2 regions of the Thermoflexus sp. genome follow, and region 2 is predicted to be linked to the other one. Evidence: riboswitches for the same ligand, from Rfam matches in the RefSeq annotation. Region 2 holds a riboswitch; the other holds the start of a gene.
What was found. Region 2 has a riboswitch for cobalamin ahead of VAE54_RS00965 (cobalamin-binding protein). Riboswitches for the same ligand answer to the same signal wherever they lie in the genome.
Positions count from the first base shown of each region.

Region 1: another riboswitch for cobalamin. It lies ahead of VAE54_RS01900 (ribonucleoside-diphosphate reductase subunit alpha); the one in region 2 lies ahead of VAE54_RS00965 (cobalamin-binding protein).

Region 1 covers NZ_DAOUCJ010000012.1:553-7,620, forward strand. Annotated here, with positions in the region: gene VAE54_RS01880 (hypothetical protein) at 1-23, shown strand, start outside; gene VAE54_RS01885 (DUF3368 domain-containing protein) at 200-607, opposite strand; gene VAE54_RS01890 (UPF0175 family protein) at 727-1,002, opposite strand; gene VAE54_RS01895 (ribonucleotide-diphosphate reductase subunit beta) at 1,449-2,444, opposite strand; gene VAE54_RS01900 (ribonucleoside-diphosphate reductase subunit alpha) at 2,490-4,946, opposite strand; cobalamin riboswitch at 4,974-5,190, opposite strand; gene VAE54_RS01905 (ATP-binding protein) at 5,215-6,816, opposite strand; partial or broken gene VAE54_RS01910 (queuosine precursor transporter) at 6,849-7,068, opposite strand, start outside.
Region 2 covers NZ_DAOUCJ010000005.1:13,021-22,663, reverse strand. Annotated here, with positions in the region: gene VAE54_RS00980 (M2 family metallopeptidase) at 1-1,109, opposite strand, end outside; gene VAE54_RS00975 (hypothetical protein) at 1,297-1,635, opposite strand; gene VAE54_RS00970 (iron ABC transporter permease) at 1,846-2,895, opposite strand; gene VAE54_RS00965 (cobalamin-binding protein) at 3,021-4,058, opposite strand; cobalamin riboswitch at 4,224-4,375, opposite strand; gene VAE54_RS00960 (ATP-binding protein) at 4,512-5,471, opposite strand; gene VAE54_RS00955 (DUF1801 domain-containing protein) at 5,675-6,139, shown strand; gene VAE54_RS00950 (methylmalonyl-CoA mutase family protein) at 6,250-7,923, opposite strand; gene VAE54_RS00945 (acetyl-CoA carboxylase biotin carboxyl carrier protein subunit) at 7,983-8,480, opposite strand; gene accC (acetyl-CoA carboxylase biotin carboxylase subunit) at 8,484-9,643, opposite strand, start outside.

The DNA.
Region 1 (7,068 bases), on a different contig from region 2:
ACCTGGCCTCGTGGAAGGAGTAACGCTGTTGTGGTTAATTATATTCTAACCTGCGGGCCTGTCAAGGGGGCATGCTCGTTTCGGGGGAGATGGGCGGGCCTCTGGCATGCCCACCCACCGTTCGGATCTGGAGAGATCAGCTCCCTTCCCGGGATGGCGAGCGCGGCCGCCAAAGCCCGGGCGAAGACCCTTCTCGCTCTCAATTTTTCCGGTCCTTCGCTTCGGTCTCAGATTCCGGCTCAGGCCGGAGCTCCCCCGCCCCTCGCAGCACGCTCTTGTGGAGGTCCGGGGCGAGCCGGAATCCTCCTGCTATCAGCTCGTCGAGCATGGGCTTCACCTCAGGGATCACGCCGCGGCCTTTCGCTATAAGCAACACCCCGAGGAGGCCTGTCACCTTTACCCCTTGCCTTTGTGCTTCCCGTCGGGCTGCCCGGTCGTCGCTCAGCAGCACCGCCCCGCGCTCCACAGCCAGGGCGATCGCCTCCCGCTCCCCCCGTCCCAGCCGCTTCGGCAACCCCTCCACCCGCTTTCGATCCTGGACCCGGACGACACGGATCCAGTCGTTCAGGGCCTTCTCCAGCGCCTCGACCCCCGGCTTCCCTGGCACCTGCAGCTCCTAGGCCACTGCCTCCGGGATCCACACCTCCCTCTCGCCCACGGCCTCGCGCAGCAGCTCCAGGTGCCCGATCCGGGCAAGCAGGATCAGGGTGGATGCGTCCGCGACGATCATCCCTGAAGGGCCTCTCGAAGGATCTCCACGTCCTGCTGCAGCTCCTCCGGGGTCTGGCGGAGTGCGGGGAGGCCATGCTTGGCCAGGAGATCGAGCAGCTCCCAGCGATCCACCCCCAGGAGTTCGGCGGCCTTCCCTTGCGAGATCTCCCCCCGATGGAGGAGATCGAGCACCAGCGCCTCCCGGGCGGCGTGGGCAGCGGCCTCCTCCGACACAAATAGCTCTCGTAGTTCCTCCGGCAACTCCAGCTCAAAACGAACTTTCATTCCCATCGTTTTCTCCTCGCTTTATTTTCGGAGCTCAACTTCCGCTGGGCCCTGCGCTCCATGTCGTCCACCCCCCTTCGGGATCCAGGACTCGCATCCGGCGCTGCGGGCACCCACGGATCAGAAGCTCCTCTTCGGGGGGTTGAAAACGAACCGCCGCTGTCTTTCCCGTGATCGTCCCACGTCACTTGCGTGTCATGCGGCGGCCGGCAGCCGTATCCCCTCGTCCGGCCGCCGCATGGCCCGCTCGATCGCCCCCACGCTCCGTTCCTGCTCAGGGTATCCCGTTTCTATGTTTCAGGCAACCCCTTTTGCCCTTACGGAGGGGAAGGGATGGGCGCATCGCATGGTCAAGAAAGGGGGAGGTGGGCGGGCCTCTGGCATGCCCACCCACCGTTCGGATCTGGAGAGATCAGCCCTCTGGCGGTGCGGCCCGGCGAAAAGAAGGGAGCTTATTCGCGGGGGCGCCCGACTTCGTAATTCACGTTGCGGGCCTCGAAGAAGTTCACTTGTTCAGGGAGATCGATCTCGGCGGCCAGCCAGCGGAAGGGATTCGGTGTGTGGAACTGGGCACCCAGCCCCAGCTCCTCCAGACGCCGGTCGGCCACATAGCGCACATAGGCGTTGAGGGATCCCGCGTGGAGGCCCAGGATCGGCCGGGGAAGCAATGCCTGATTGTAGGCTTCCTCCAGCGCCACGGCCTTGAGGATCATCCGGCGCAGTTCCTCCCCCAGGGCCGGCGTTCGCACCTCGGGATACTCCTGGAGGAAGGCCCGGATCAGGTGCACGCCGAACGAAAGGTGAAGGCTCTCATCCTTGAGCACCCAGTCGATGATCGTGCCCAGGCCCCGCAGCAGGTTCCGGCGCCGGAAAGAGAGGGCGAAGGCGAAGCCGGAATAGAAGAAGATCCCTTCCAGAACCACGAAGAAGCCTGTCAGGTTCCGCAGGAAGCGCTGGCGTCCCTCCACCGTGCCCAGGTCCAGGCCTGGCTGCATGATCTCGAGCGTGAGCTGACGCTGGAAATCCGCTTTCGCCGCCACGGCCGGATGATCCTCCAGCATAGCGAACACCCGCTCCCGATCCAGGGGCAACGTCTTGATCACGTATTCGAAAGCCATGGTGTGGTTAGCTTCCTCCCAGGCCTGCCGGGCGAGATAGAGGCGGATCTCGGGGGCGGTGAGATAAGGATAAAGGGCCAGCACCAGGTTGCTGGTGACCATGGATTCCATGGGGTTGAAGAAGCCCAGCAGGATTTCCACCGCCTGGCGCTCCTCCTCGGTGAGGCGCTCATGCCAGTCCTGAACGTCATCGTGAAGGGGTGCCTCTTCAGGAAACCAAGTGTTGCGCTTGGCCTGCTGCACATGGGCATACGCCCACGGATACCGCAGGGGAAAAAGACGCAGCGGCTCCACCGGATCACCGCCGATCAGCCCGTGTGCGGATTGCATGGAAAGGCCTCCTGGAGAGATCGGGAGATGGCGAGGCCATCGCCTCTACTGGCAGGCCTCGCAGGAGCCATCCAGGGCGCAGGCGGCGTCGGCCTGCAGCTCCGCCTCCGCCGCCTCCACCCAGCGGGGCCGTTGCGCGGCCTTGTTCACCCGCACCGTCGCCGGCTCCGCCCGCATGCGGGGCATCACATAACAGTAATAGGTGGCCTTCACGCCCTTCCGCCAGGCCTCCAGGTAAACCTCTGCGATATCGGCCGGCGTTTCGGACGTGAAGTAGAGGCTGCGGCTGATGCCCATATCCACCCATTTCTGGGCCCGCGCCGTGATCTCCAGCAGGGCCTCCGGCCGGATCTGGAAGGCCGTGGGGAAGCGCCGTCGCACCGGCTCGGGGATCTCGGGGATAGCCTCTACATCGCCCTGGGTCTCCACCAGCCGTTCCCGAACGCGTTCCCACAGCCCCAGAGCTTTCAGGGTCCGGACCAGCGACGGGTTGAACTCCACGAAGCGGCCGGAGAGGGTGGTTCGAACGAAAAGGTTGCTGAAATAGGGATCCATGCTGGGGCTGGTGCCGGCGATCAGGGCGATGGTTGCGGTAGGGGCAATGGCCATCACCGCGCCGTTGCGGATCCCCTGGCGCACCACGTCCCGGAGAGCCCCCCAGTCCAGCCGGCCCCTGCGATCCACCTCGATCCTCCGCCCGCGCTCCCGCTCCAGGTCCCCCAGGGTATCGAAGGGCAGACGGCCTTTGGACCACTCGCTGCCGGGAAACCGCGGGAAGGGCCCGCGCTCCCGGGCCAGGGCGCAGCTGGCCCGGATGGCGTGAAAGGAGAGCTGCTCGACGATGCCGTCGGCCCATTCCGCGGCCTCCGGGTCATTGAAGGAGAGACCCTGACGGCTCAGGAGCTCTGCGAACCCCATGCAACCCAGGCCCACCGGACGGTTCAGGAGGTTGCTGCGGCGGGCGCGCTCCGAGGGGTACAGGTTCAGGTCGATCACGTTGTCCAGGGCCCGCATGGCGGTCTCGACGGTGCGGGCCAGCTCCGCCTCATCCAGGCTTCCGTCGTCTTTCAGATGACGGGCGAGGTTCACGCTGCCCAGGTTGCACACGGCGATCTCCTCCGGGCTGGTGGGCAGCGCCACCTCCGTGCACAGGTTCAGGGAATGGATGATCCCCGCGTGACGCAGCATGCTGCGCAGGTTGCTGCTATCTTTGAAGGTGATCCACGGATGTCCGGTTTCCAGAAGGGCGGCGAGGATCCGCAGATACAGTTCGCGGGCGCGCACTTTCCGCCATGCGCGGCGAGGGATCTCGCCCCGTTCTGCCTGCGCGATGTAATCCTCGTAGCGCCTCCGGAAGGCCTCTCCGTAGAGATCGACCAGATCCCCCGTATACAGCGGGTCGAACAGATACCAGTCCGCATCGGCCTCCACACGCTCCATGAAGACGTCGGGGATCCAGAGGGCGGTGTCCAGGGAAGGGGTGCGCCGGTAGGGATCCCCGGCGTTCCGTCGCAGATCCAGGAAAGACTCGATCTCCAGATGCCATGGCTCCAGATACGCCGCCATCGTTCCTCGCCGCCGTCCTCCCTGGTTGATCGCGTGGATCAAGGCGTCATAGAGGTGCAGGAAAGGGATGAGGCCGCCGCTGCGGCCGTTGATCCCTCGCACCGGCGCGCCGGCGGCCCGGATGCGGCTCACAGAAGCCCCGATGCCTCCTGCGTATTTGGCCAGCATCCCGAAGGTCGCCGCGGCGTCCAGGATGTGATCGAGGCTGTCCAGCACTTCGTAGAGATAGCAGGAGGCCAGCTGGTGGTGAGGGGTGCCGCTGTTGAACAGGGTGGGAGTGCTGGGAAGGAAGCGCAGGGTGCTCATCTGCTCATAAAAGCGCACCGCCCATCCCTCGCGGTCCGACTCCTGCAAGGCCAGCCCCATGGCCACCCGCATCCACATGAACTGGGGCGGCTCCAGGACCTGGCGGGTCTCCGGATCCCGGATCAGGTAGCGATCGAAGAGGGTAGCCAGCCCGATATACGGCAGCAGGGCATCCCGCTCCGGGACCAGGGCCTGAGCCAGCCGATCGAGATCGTAGGCGAGAAGATCTGGATGCAAGGCCCCGCGCCGCACCCCCTCCCGGATGTAAGCAGGGAAGGCGGATGCATAGTCCGGGCGGTCAGAGCCCAGGGCCTCCAGGAGGATGCGCCGGCGCATCAGCGCCGCAGCCGCCCGCTCGTAGAGCGGGTCCTCCCAGATCCGCGCCGTGATCAGCAGGAGCAGCGCTTCCAGGGCCTGGGACGGATCCAGCTGGTCCACCGCGCTTTCCTGGGCTTCCCGGAGAATCGGAGCGCGGAGCGCCTCCGGCAGGCCGGTCTCCTGCAGGTAACGATGAAGCGCTGTCCGCTCCCATGAGGCGGTCGACGTGATCATCGCGCCCTCCGTAGAGGAAAGGATGGCGCGGGAGAACCGCCGGCGTAAGGGGAAAGCCTCCCGGATGGAGGAGGCCATGCCCATCGCCCTCCCGCGAGGCGATGGCGGTTAAAGGGGAGGATGGGCCGGTCTTCGGGCTCCCGGATCGTCCTACTCGCCGCGCCTTCCCGGAGAGGAACCTCCAGTGGCGTGTCGTGCGGCCGTCAGGAGAAGGCCACACCGAAGCGGCTTTCGTCCCCGGTTACCGCTGCGGGGCAGCGCCGGCCTCTCACCGGACTTCCCGCCACCCATCTTGTGGTGAGCCGGCTTCAGGGCCCATTATATTCGGAGGCCTCCGGATGTCAAATCAGGGCGGGGTCTTTGTCCTTCGAGGGCGCGGGCGAGCGGCCTGACGCTCCCGACGGACCTCACGGATCGCTTCGAGGAGATCCTCGCGGCGGATGCGCAGCGCCGGATAGATGTCCGGCTTCAGTTCAGAGATGGGGATGCCCTGGGAGGACGCGAAGGCGGTCAGCGCACGGTAGGCGGCGCGGGCGCAGACGGCCGCGATCTCCGCGCCACTGAAACCGCGGGTCTTCGCCGCCAGCTCCTCCAGGGAAACCGCGGGATCGAGCGGCCGGCGGCGCAGATGGACCCGGAAGATCTCCATGCGGGCCTTCCGATCTGGAAGGGGGATCACGATCTTGCGGTCGAAGCGGCCGGGCCGCAGCAGGGCGGGATCGAGATCCTGGGGCCGGTTCGTGGCGCCCACCACGATCACCCCGGAGAGGGGGGCCAGGCCGTCCATCTCCGTGCAGAGCTGGGCGAAAGCCCGACGGGTCTCCTCATGCGCTCCTTCCCGGCGAGGGCAGAAGCCATCGATCTCATCGATGAACAGCAACACCGGTCGGCCCTGCGCCGCTTCCGCCCGGGCCTCCGCGAACACCCCGGCGATGCGACGGGCGCTTTCCCCATACCACATCGAGAAGACATCCGGCGGAGTGAGCACCAGGAAGACAGCCTCGCTCCGCCGGGCGAGGATGCGGGCCAGGGTGGTTTTGCCCGTCCCCGGGGGGCCGATCAGCAACACCCCCTTTGGGGGCTGCAGGCGGAGGTGCTGGAAGACCCCCGGATTGCGCAGGGGCTCGACGATCCAAGTCTGCAACTCCGCCCGCACCGTCTCCAGCCCCCCCAGATCCTCCCAGTCCACTTCTCCTACGTCCACGGCGGCGGAGGAGGTGGAAGAGCGCACCCGGGGGCGTTGCCCCACCGTGCGGGCCAGAAGGACCCGGATCTCCTCCATCAGGGACGCTGGCGTCTCGACAGTCAATTTCCCGCCCCACTCGTTCTCCCAATCCAGGCTGATCCAGGCTTCATCGATGTAAGCCTCAATGCGGGCCTTTAACGGGATCAAATGCCCGGAAGGATGCAGGGCGAAGATCGGGGCCGAGCCCCCAGGTCCCTCCATGCGGGTCATAACAGCCCGGCGGCGGAGGTGATGGAGCAGCCGGATCAGGCCGCGGATCGAAGGCTGGGGAACCTGGATGATCACCGGCTCCTGCAGGTGCGCCTGCAGGAACGCTTCCACCCGCGCCAGGTCGGTGGGAGCGCAGCGGATCTGGATGTTCAGGGCCTCGCCGAATCCCGGCTCCAGCTGGATCTGACAGGGGGCCCCGCCGATCTCCGCCTTCAGCACGGCCCGGATCGGATAAACGAACCCGTCGGGATCCTGGTGGAGCTGGGGCGCATCCTCCGGCTCCCCCCGGAAATTCCAGCGCCCTCCCACCAGGGTCACCGTTCCATATCGGAGGAGGTTCTCGTAGAAGGCGCGGGCCGCCCGGTGGAGTCCCTTCACCTGACGCACCAGGGCGACCTCTCGAACAGCGATCGGCCCTGGTGCGGAGCCCGGGGAGGATCCGGGTGGAGAAGGGGAAGCGGGAAGCAGCGGGTTGCGATCGCCCTCGTCCATTGCGGCGCTCCTTCTGTTCTACGGCTATGGATTTACTCCATGACCAGGAAGGGGTTGAGGCGGGTGTCGACATCGAAGACATCCATCCCTTCCCAGCGCTTGAGGGCCCGGGCCAGGGCGGCGGAGAAGGGCGAGGCCAGGAACTCGTAGAGGATCTTGGCTCCCGCGTGGGTCGGGATAAGCCTTAGCAAAACACCGGACGGGACAATTCCCCCAAAAGCCAGCGTGAGGAAGACCGCGCTGTCCAGGGCC
Region 2 (9,643 bases):
AGCACGGCGATGGCCTCCGTGGAGAGGATATGGGCCGGCGTGCGCAGCAGGAAGGGGAGGTCCCGGTCGATGTATTTATCGTAGACCGCGTGCCCGAGCTCGTGGAGCATCGTCTCCGCCCAGTAGGCATCGGGCTGGAGATTGGCCAGGATCCGCACGTCCCCTTTCCGGTCGATGTGGATGCAGTAGGCGTGCTGCTGTTTCCCTTCCCGCTCGTGAAGATCGCTCCGGGCCAGGATGTCTTCGATCTCCAGCCCGATGGCGCTGTAAAAGGCGCGGGAGAGGGCGACGGGATCGCGCCCCTCGAAGAAGCGGGCCACGCCATCGCCGACTTCTGGGGGCTCCTGGAAGAAGGGATCGCTGTAATGCCAGGGCCGCAGCTCTCGCAGGTCGACTCCGAAGCGATGGGCCAGCTCTGCGTCGAGCTCGGCTTTATAGGCGGCGAACAAAGGGCGCGTGCGTTGATCCAGCTGATCGAGGAGTCGGAACAGTTCTCCCTCGTCCTGTTCCGCCAGGGTCAGGCTCATCGTGTAGAAGTTATCGAAGCCGACCTGGCGGGCCCCTTCGTTGCGGAGATCAACCAGGCGGAGCAGCCGTTCGGCCACCTGGGCGCCGATCTGTTTGCTGGCCTCCCAGGCCTCCCGTCGCAACAGGAGATCGGTGGAATTCCGCAGGATCTGGCGGATCTGGTTATCGGTGACCGGCCGGCCGCGCAGGGTCGCCCGGAACGTATTGAATGCACCCTCTACTTCTTTCTCGAGCTCGGTGATCGCATCGATCAGCGAAAGGTCGATCTGGAGGCCGCGGAAGTCGTCGTAGAGGATGCGGGCCTGGCGGGCGAGGAGAGGGGGAACTTCCGGGTTGGGGGTGAAGGCGCCATCTTTCAGGAGACCGGCGGCTTCCATCAACTGGCGCAACCGCGCGAAGGCCTGGCGATCGGCGTAGACCTTGCGGAGGGCAGCGGTCAGCCGCGCGTATTCCTCCTCGTCCTCTTTCCGTCCCGTTGTGGTGAAGCGCCAGTAAGCCTCCGACTGGGCGATGATCAGGGGCTCCACCTGGCGGGTATGGACCTCGATAAAGGACTCCAGGGCCTGGATCACCGGGCACATTCCCTCCGCATGGAGAGTGAAGAACCCATCGCGAGCTCCACGGTGTGGATCTGTTCCCGGAGGGCCTGGGGGTCGCGGCAGCGCTGAAGGCTCCTCCCCATTCTCCCCATACCCTGCAGAGGCGGAGCGGATCATCCCCAGCGCCCAGCCCCTCGCCCCATGCCTCCCGGGAGGGAATCGGCGTCCTTCAGGCGTTCTCCGGGTGCTCCATCGGACGGGGGCGGCGCACCCAAAGGACCAGCACATCGCCCTCCGGCCAGTGCTCCACCCGCGCGGCGATCACATCCGCCCAGTGGCGTTCTCCGGAGGGCGCGGGGAAATCGAGCTGCACGGGCCGGCCCTCCTCCCACGCGCGGCGGCAGCGTTCCAGCATCTTCTCGCCGTTGAAGGTGCGCATCTGACAGACCGCCACCGGCTGGGTGGTCGGCCCTTCATAGATCGAAAACGCCCAGATCTCCCGGGCCGGCTGAAACTGGGGGGTCGGTCCTTCCACGACCGTGATCCATTCCGGCTCTATCCAGCGCATCACCCCATTTCCTCCTGAGCAGGAGTGTTCCTTCGGTCTCAGGGGGCTTTCCTCGCCCGTTCCGCTGTCCATCCGGCCGCATCCCAACCCTGGTGGACAGCAGAGCCCATCCTGTGTCATAAAAATTCTACCACCATAAGGGGAAATAGAGCATCGCCACGCCCGTTTTGGGAGGCATGGGATAGGTTTCTTCCTCGCGCTCCGGCGGGGTCAGAAGAAGGCGCCTCGCCGGGTATGACCCAGCAGGTAAAGAAAGAAGGGTCCCCCCAGAAAGGCGGTGAGGATCGTCAGCGGGATCTCCTGGGGTGGGAGGAGCGTGCGGGAGAGGAGATCGGATAGAGTGAGCAGGGAAGCTCCCAGCAACATCGAGGCGGGGAGCACCCGTGGGTAGCGGGGTCCCACGATCAGGCGGGCCAGGTGCGGAGCGATCAGGCCGACAAATCCGATGATCCCCGTGAAGGCCACGGCGCCGGCGGTGGCGAGGGTGGCAGCCCCAATGGCCAGCCGCTTCACCCGCTCCACCGGCAGCCCGAGTTGCTGCGCCTGCTCCTCCCCAAACTGGAGAACATCCAGCGGGCGTCCCAGGAGGAGCAGGAGGCCCAAGCCGGTGACCACGTAGGGGAAAGCGCCGCGGAGGGCCGGCCAGCCCCCCAGGGCGTAGCCGCCCAGCATCCAGATCCACGCCCGATGAGGGGCCACCCGGCCGACCATGAGCATCAACAGACCCAGGCTGAGGGCGTTGAGGATGGCTCCCACGGCGACCCCGGCCAGCAGCAGCGCCGTCAGCGGCACCACCCCTCCGATCCGGGCGAGGCGGATCACCAGCCCCACGGTGAGCAGGCCCCCCAGAAAGGCGGCTACGGGAAGCGTCAGCAGCCCGAAGGCGGTGGCCGAGAGGTTCATGGCGACGGCGATCAGCGCCCCCAGGTTTGCCCCCGCCGCCACCCCGATGAGATAGGGATCCGCCAGGGGGTTGCGGAACAACCCCTGATAGGCGGCGCCGGCCCCGGCCAGCGCCGCGCCGGTCAGGGCGAGGAGCAGCACCCGGGGGAGCCGCACCTCCCATACGATGGCCGTCAGGGTTGGATCCCGGGCTTCCCTCAGGAGGATCCGACCCAGCTCCACCAGGGGAACTGGAACAGGGCCCAGGGCCACCCCCAGGGCCAGGCTGCCGCTGAGGAGCAACCCCAGGCCAACCCACAGTCCGATCCGAACGGACCGGGAGCGCCGGGAGGCGATGGAAAGCGCGCGAAGCGACATATTCTCCTCCACCCGACGGGTGAGGAGGGGCCCTCCGGGGAGCGACGAGGAGAGCTGAGCGGCAAGGTAGGCGAAGGAATCCGCGCCCGCGGAAGCCCCTCCCAAGGAGGGATCATGCGTCTGGATCACCGCACGAGCGCCGGGAGCCGCAGCGCGATCCGCACCGGGCCCTCCCCGGCCGGTTGCGGGAACAGCTCCGGATGGATGATCCGCGCCAGCGCCTCCAGGCCGTCGACGATCCGCGGACCGGGTCGGGAGATCAGATCCGCGTTGATGGGATAGATCCGCCCTTCCCGCACCGCCCGCAGGCGGTTCCATCCCGGGCGCTGGCGGACTTTCTCCGGTGTCTCGCCGTAATTGGCGGTGCCCAGGATCATGAGGTCCGGATCCTGTCGGATCAGTTCCTCCAGGCTGATCTGCCCCCACTCGCTGGAGAGGCTTGCCCCGATGTTCTGCCCGCCGGCCCGGGCGATCAATCGGTCGATGAAGGAGCCGGGCCCGGCTGTCCACGGCTTGCCCGGATCGGTGGCATCGAGTTCGTAGAAGACCTTGGGGCGGGTGCGGGCCTGGCGGATTTTTTCCTCAATAGCTGTTAGGCGGGCCCGCAGGTCCGCGATGGTCTTTTCCGCCTGCTCCGTGTTCCCGGTCAGTCGCCCCACCATCTGGATCTGCTGGAAGATCTCCTCGATGTCCTTGGGCGTGCGCTGGTGGAACACCACCAGCCCCAGGCTCTCCAGCGCCTTCACCTGCTCCGGGCTGATGACGCCGGGAGCCAGGATCAGATCGGGGCGCAGGGCGACGATCGCCTCCGTGTTGATCGAGGGGTAGGTGCCGCCGATGCTGGGGACGTTCTTCGCCTCCGGCGGGTAATCCGAGAGCTCATCCCGCCCCACGAGGCGATCGCCGGCTCCCACGGCGAAGATCATCTCCGTGGCCGAGGGCGCGAGGGTGACGATCCGTTGCGGGCGGGCTGGCAGCACCACCGTCCTTCCGAAGTCATCCGTAACGCTCAGGAAAGGCGCGGGCGTGGGAGTGGCTGTGGGAAGGGCGGTGGGCGAGGGCGTCCGCGTCGGAAGCGGCGTCGCTGTGGGCGTGGGGGAAGGAGCCCCCGCGCAGCCGGCCAGGACCATCAGGATCAGAGCGAATCCCAGGATCCGTCGCATCGTCCGACCTCCAGGTTCGGGATGGGGGCCTCCGCGAAAGGGGCGGAGGCCCATCCCGGCCGGAGGCCGGAAACAGGCGGCCTCCCTGCCGGAACGGACAGGGAGGCCGCGGGAAAGCCAGAGGGGACCCGGAGATGGGTCGGCGGCGCTCCTACCCCTTCCGCGAGGCTCGGAGGAGGCCGAGGCGGGCGACCGGGCTTCCATGGTCCGCGGCTGCGGCCATGGTTACCGTTGCGGGACAGCGCCGGACTTTCACCGGACTTCGCCTTTCAGCCCTGCCATCCGGGGCGTCGGGCACCTCGGCCGTATTCAACTGTCTGGGATCATGATACGACCCGCTCCCCTCCTGTCAAGACCGGTGCGGGATAGGCCGCGCGGGCGCGAAGGGTTCTGTGGGTTGCCTTTGCCCGCCGTCCGATGGTGATGGTCTCCTCCGGCCGGAGGCCATACCCCTTATCCGCGCACCATCTCCTCCAGCCCCACCAGGATCACATTCCCGGTCGCCTTGGCGTATCGACGCACCTCATCCGTAAAGCCTGCCCGGGAGAACAGCACATAGGCCGCATCCTGCCACTTTTCCAGAGGGAGCCTGCTGGCCCTGGCTACGAGGCTCTGGAGCGTATTCATTCCCACGGGGTGGGTCGACCATTTGCACTCCCCCAGCAAGATGCGCCCCTCACGGAAGTTGATGGCCACCACATCGATTTCTTCCTTCCCATCCCACCATGCCCCCACCCGCTCTGGCATCCACATCCGGCGTCCCGTCCGGTGGAGCCGCAGGATGTATTGCCGGGAGATTTCCTCGAAGACGAGGGCCGTGAACTCGTCGAGGAAACGCTGCACATGCCGGCGCACGTAGGCCACATCCCCCCTTTCCAAAATGGAGCGATTGGGGTAGACGAACCGGAACCAGAAACGAAAGAAGTTGTCTTTGAGCCGATAGATGGCCCGCTTATACTTATGTGGTTTCTCCACCGTTGCAGGCACCACCCGCTCGACCAGGTCCAGCGCCTGCAGGGTATCCAGGTAAAAGCTGAGCGAGGATGGGCTGATCCCCGCAGCCTGAGCGATCTCGCTGGGCCGCGTCTTTCCGCCGGCGACAGCCTCCAGGATGGCGAAATGCCGGTGCGGGTCACGCAGCTCCTCCAGGAGCAGAAAGCGGGGCTCCTCGTAAAGGAAAGTTCCCGGCGTGAGGATGTTCTGTTCGATGCCCGACAGCAAATCCTCCACCTTCCGGAAATGGATCAGATAGGCGGGAACGCCTCCCAGGACGGCGAAGGCGCGCACCCTGTCTGCAGGCTCGAGGTGGGGGAAGAACGCCTGGGCCGCCCAGAAGTCCAGCGGGGCCAGCTTCCACTGGCCCGTGCGCCTCCCATAGAGGGGGGCACGGTAGGCCAGCACGTGTCGCTCCATCATGCCCCCATATGAACCGCAGAGAACCAGCATGATACGGGTGTCCTTCAGGCGCGTATCCCACAGGCGCTGGAGAATGGAGGGGATGGCGTTGTTGATCTGGATACGGAAGCGTGTTATAATGGCCGCGTTCGCGGTGGGGGATGGTGTCGGCCCTTCCCAGCTCGAAGGGTTGTGGGGAGAGACCAAAAGGGGGTGCTGTGATGAAGAAAAAACCGCGCGCCGCCCGGAAGGCCGTAGCGGGCGAGGCGCCCGAGGGGTTCACGGAGGAGGAGCGAGCCGCCATGCGGGAGCTCGCCCGGGAGCGGAAGGCCGCCGCGCGTCGCGGATCCCGGGCGGATGAGGAGAGGGCGGTGCGGGAGAAGATCCAGGGGATGCCCGAACCCGACCGCACGATGGCCATGCGGCTCCACGCGATCATCCGGGCCAGCGCGCCGGTCCTCGTGCCGAGGCTCTGGTATGGGATGCCCGCCTACGCCTGGAACGGCAAGGTGGTCTGCTTCTTCCAGCCGGCGCACAAGTTCCACACCCGGTATGCCACGCTCGGGTTCACCGATGCCGCGCATCTCGATGAGGGCGCGATGTGGCCGGTGGCCTTCGCGCTGAAAGCGCTGACGGTCGCCGAAGAGGAAAAGATCGCCGCCCTCGTGAGGAGAGCGGTGAGCTGAGGCTTTCTTGGAGTGCGGTGCCTGGGCACCGCCCTTGGTTCGGGGAGGGGCGCCGGGGTGCCGCACTGAGGAGAGCGGCGCCAAGGTGCCGCACTCCGAAATCTTTTGCCTTATAGGACCTCGGGCGGACGGTATTCCCCCCACACCTGGCGCAGGATCCCGCAGATCTCCCCCAGGGTGACGCCCGCGGCCACCGCCTCCACGAACAGCGGCATGAGGGGCTCGTCGGGCTGGCGGGCCGCCGCTTCGATGCGGCTCAGAAGGGCCGAGGCCCGCTCGGCATCCCGTCGGGCCCGCAGCTCCTGCAGCCGCGCCTTCTGGGCTTCCTCGATGGTGGGGTCCACTTTCAACCGTTCCAGATCGGAGGGTTCTTCCTCCACCTGGAAAGCGTTCACCCCGACGATGATCTGCTCGCCCGACTCGATGGCCTGCTGGGTCCGGTAGGCGGATTCGGCGATGGCCCGCTGGATATATCCGGACTCGATGGCCCGCAGCGCCCCGCCCATGGCCTCGATGTGGTCGATTTCCTCCAAGGCCCGCTTCTCGATCTCGGTCGTCAGGTATTCGATGACGTAGCTGCCCGCCAGGGGATCGATGGTGTCGGCCACGCCGGATTCATAGGCCAGGATCTGCTGGGTGCGCAGGGCGATCCGTGCGGATTTCTCGGTGGGCAGCCAGAGGGCTTCATCCATGGCGTTGGTGTGGAGGGACTGGCAGCCGCCCAGGATGGCGGCCAGGGCCTGGAGGGTGACCCGGATGATGTTGTTCTCCGGCTGCTGGGCGGTGAGGGTGCTGCCGCCGGTCTGGACGTGAAAGCGGAGCATCATGGCCTCGGGGCGGGTGGCCCTGAGGCGATCCCGAGCCAGCCGGGCCCAGAGGCGGCGGGCGGCGCGGAACTTGGCCACTTCCTCCAGGAAATGGTTGTGGGCGTTGAAAAAGAAGGAGAGCTGGGGCCCGATGTCGTCGATGGAGAGGCCGGCCCGGGCGGCCGCCCGGACATACTCCAGGGCGTGGGCGAAGGTGAAGGCCACCTCCTGCACCGCGGTGGCCCCTGCCTCCCGGATGTGATAGCCGCTGATGCTGATGGGGTTCCAGCCGGGCACGTGGCGATGACAGAAGGCCATGACATCCACGGTGAGCCGCATGGAGGGCTCCGGCGGGAAGATGTAAAGGCCACGGGCCACGTATTCCTTGAGGATGTCGTTTTGAACGGTGCCTCGCAGCCGTTTCCAGTCCACCCCCTGTTCCCGGGCCAGGGCGAGGACCATGGCCAGGAGGATGGCCGCGGGGGCGTTGATGGTCATCGAGAGGCTCACCCGATCCAGGGGGATGCCCTCCAGGAGGCGCCGCATATCGTCGAGGGAGCAAATGCTCACCCCAACCCGGCCGACCTCCCCGTGGGCCAGCGGGTGATCGGCGTCATAGCCCAGCTGGGTGGGGAGATCGAAGGCGACGGAGAGGCCGGTCTGGCCCTGGGCCAGCAGGTAGCGATAGCGTCGGTTGGACTCCTCGGCGGTAGCGTAGCCGGCGTATTGTCGCATGGTCCACAGGCGGCCCCGATACATGGTCCGGTAGATCCCGCGGGTGAAGGGAAACTCCCCCGGGAAGCCCAGATCCTGCAGGTAGTCGACCTCGACATCCGCGGGGGTGTAAAGGGGCTCCAGGGGGATGCCCGAAGGGGTCTCGAAGCGGGGGCGACGCTGAGGGGCCTCCCGAATGGCCTCCTGCCATCGTTGCTGCGCTTCCCGGATCTCCTGCACCGGGATCGAGGTCCCGATCGCCATCGAGGCCTCCCTTCCTTCCCTTGCGGATTCAAGACGGAGTGTCTGCAGCGGATGGGGCGTTAGCTCAGGATCACCAGGATCTGGTTCTGCTCCACGCTCTGGCCGGGCTTCACCCGGATGGACTTCACGGTGCCATCGCGGGGAGCCCGGATCTCGTTCTGCATTTTCATGGATTCCAGGAGGACCAGTTTCTCTCCCTTGCGGACGGGCTGGCCTTCCTGAACGGGCACAGCGACGATGAGGCCGGGCATGGGGGCCTTGACGGCGACCTCCCCGGCTGGCCCGTGGCGCTCCCCCGAAGCCTCCCGCAGCCGCCGCTCCCGCTCATCCTCCACGCGTACGGCGAAGAGGTAGCCGCGGAGGAAGACCCAGTATTCTCCTTCCCGTTCCTCCACGAGGGCCTCGTAAGAGGCGTTATCCAGAAGCAGGGAGTAGACATGCTGCTGGTCGATCAAGCGGAAATCCACGGCCCGCTCGACGCCCTCGAACAGGATCCGATTCTCGTGATTGATTTCGATGGTGAACGTTTTATCGTTGAGGGTGGCGACGTATTTCATGGCTCATCCGCTCCTCTGAAGCTGCTCCCAGCGCCCGGCCCATTTCCATGCGTTGATCGCCCGCCCGGCCCGTCGGGCCACGTGGGCCGCCGCCTGGCCCCGGCGATGGGCGACCAGGGTGGCGATGATGGCCGCCACCTCCTCCAGCTCGGGCGGCGTCTCCTCGTCCATGGCGAAGCGCTCTTCCACGAACTTGGTGTCGAAGTGGCCGGCCAGGAAGCGGGTGCTGTTCAGGATCGCCTGGTGGAAGGGGATGACGGTCTGGATGCCGATGATGCGGAACTCCTCCAGGGCCCGCCGCATCCGCAGGATGGCCTCGCCCCGGGTTTCCCCCCAGGTGATCACCTTGGCGATGAGAGAGTCATAATACGGCGTGATCTCGCACCCTTCGTAGACCCCGCTGTCCACCCGCACCCCGGGCCCGGTGGGCTCGGCCAGGGTGACGATGCGGCCCGTGGACGGCATGAAGTGGTTGAAGGGATCCTCGGCGGTGATGCGGCACTCGATGGCCCAGCCGGACTGATGGATGTCTTCCTGTCGATAGCGCAGCTTCCGTCCCCGGGCGATGCGGATCTGCTCCTTGACGATGTCCACCCCGGTCACCATCTCGGTCACCGGATGCTCCACCTGGAGGCGGGTGTTCATCTCGATGAAGTAGAAATTGCGATCCTTGTCCACCAGGAACTCCACCGTGCCCGCGTTCACGTAGCCGATGGCCTGGGCGATGCGCACGGCCACCTCCCCCATACGCTGGCGCATGTCCTCGTCGACGATGGGGGAAGGGGATTCCTCGATGAGCTTCTGGTGGCGGCGCTGGATGGAGCACTCCCGTTCCCCCAGATGGATGACGTTGCCATGCTGATCGGCCAGGATCTGGATCTCCACGTGGCGGGCGCCCTCGACCAGCTTCTCCAGGTAAACGTCGTCGTCCCCGAAGGCCGCCATGGCCTCGCGGCGGGCCGCCGCCAGGGCGTCCGGCATCTCCTCCAGGGAGCGGACGATCCGCATGCCCTTGCCGCCGCCGCCGGCGGAGGCCTTGATCAGAATGGGGAAGCCAATGCGCCGGGCGGCCTCCATCAGGTCTTCATCCGAGAGCCCGCCGTCGGTGCCGGGGACAATAGGGATCCCCAGGGCTTTGGCCATTTTGCGGGCGGTGGCCTTGT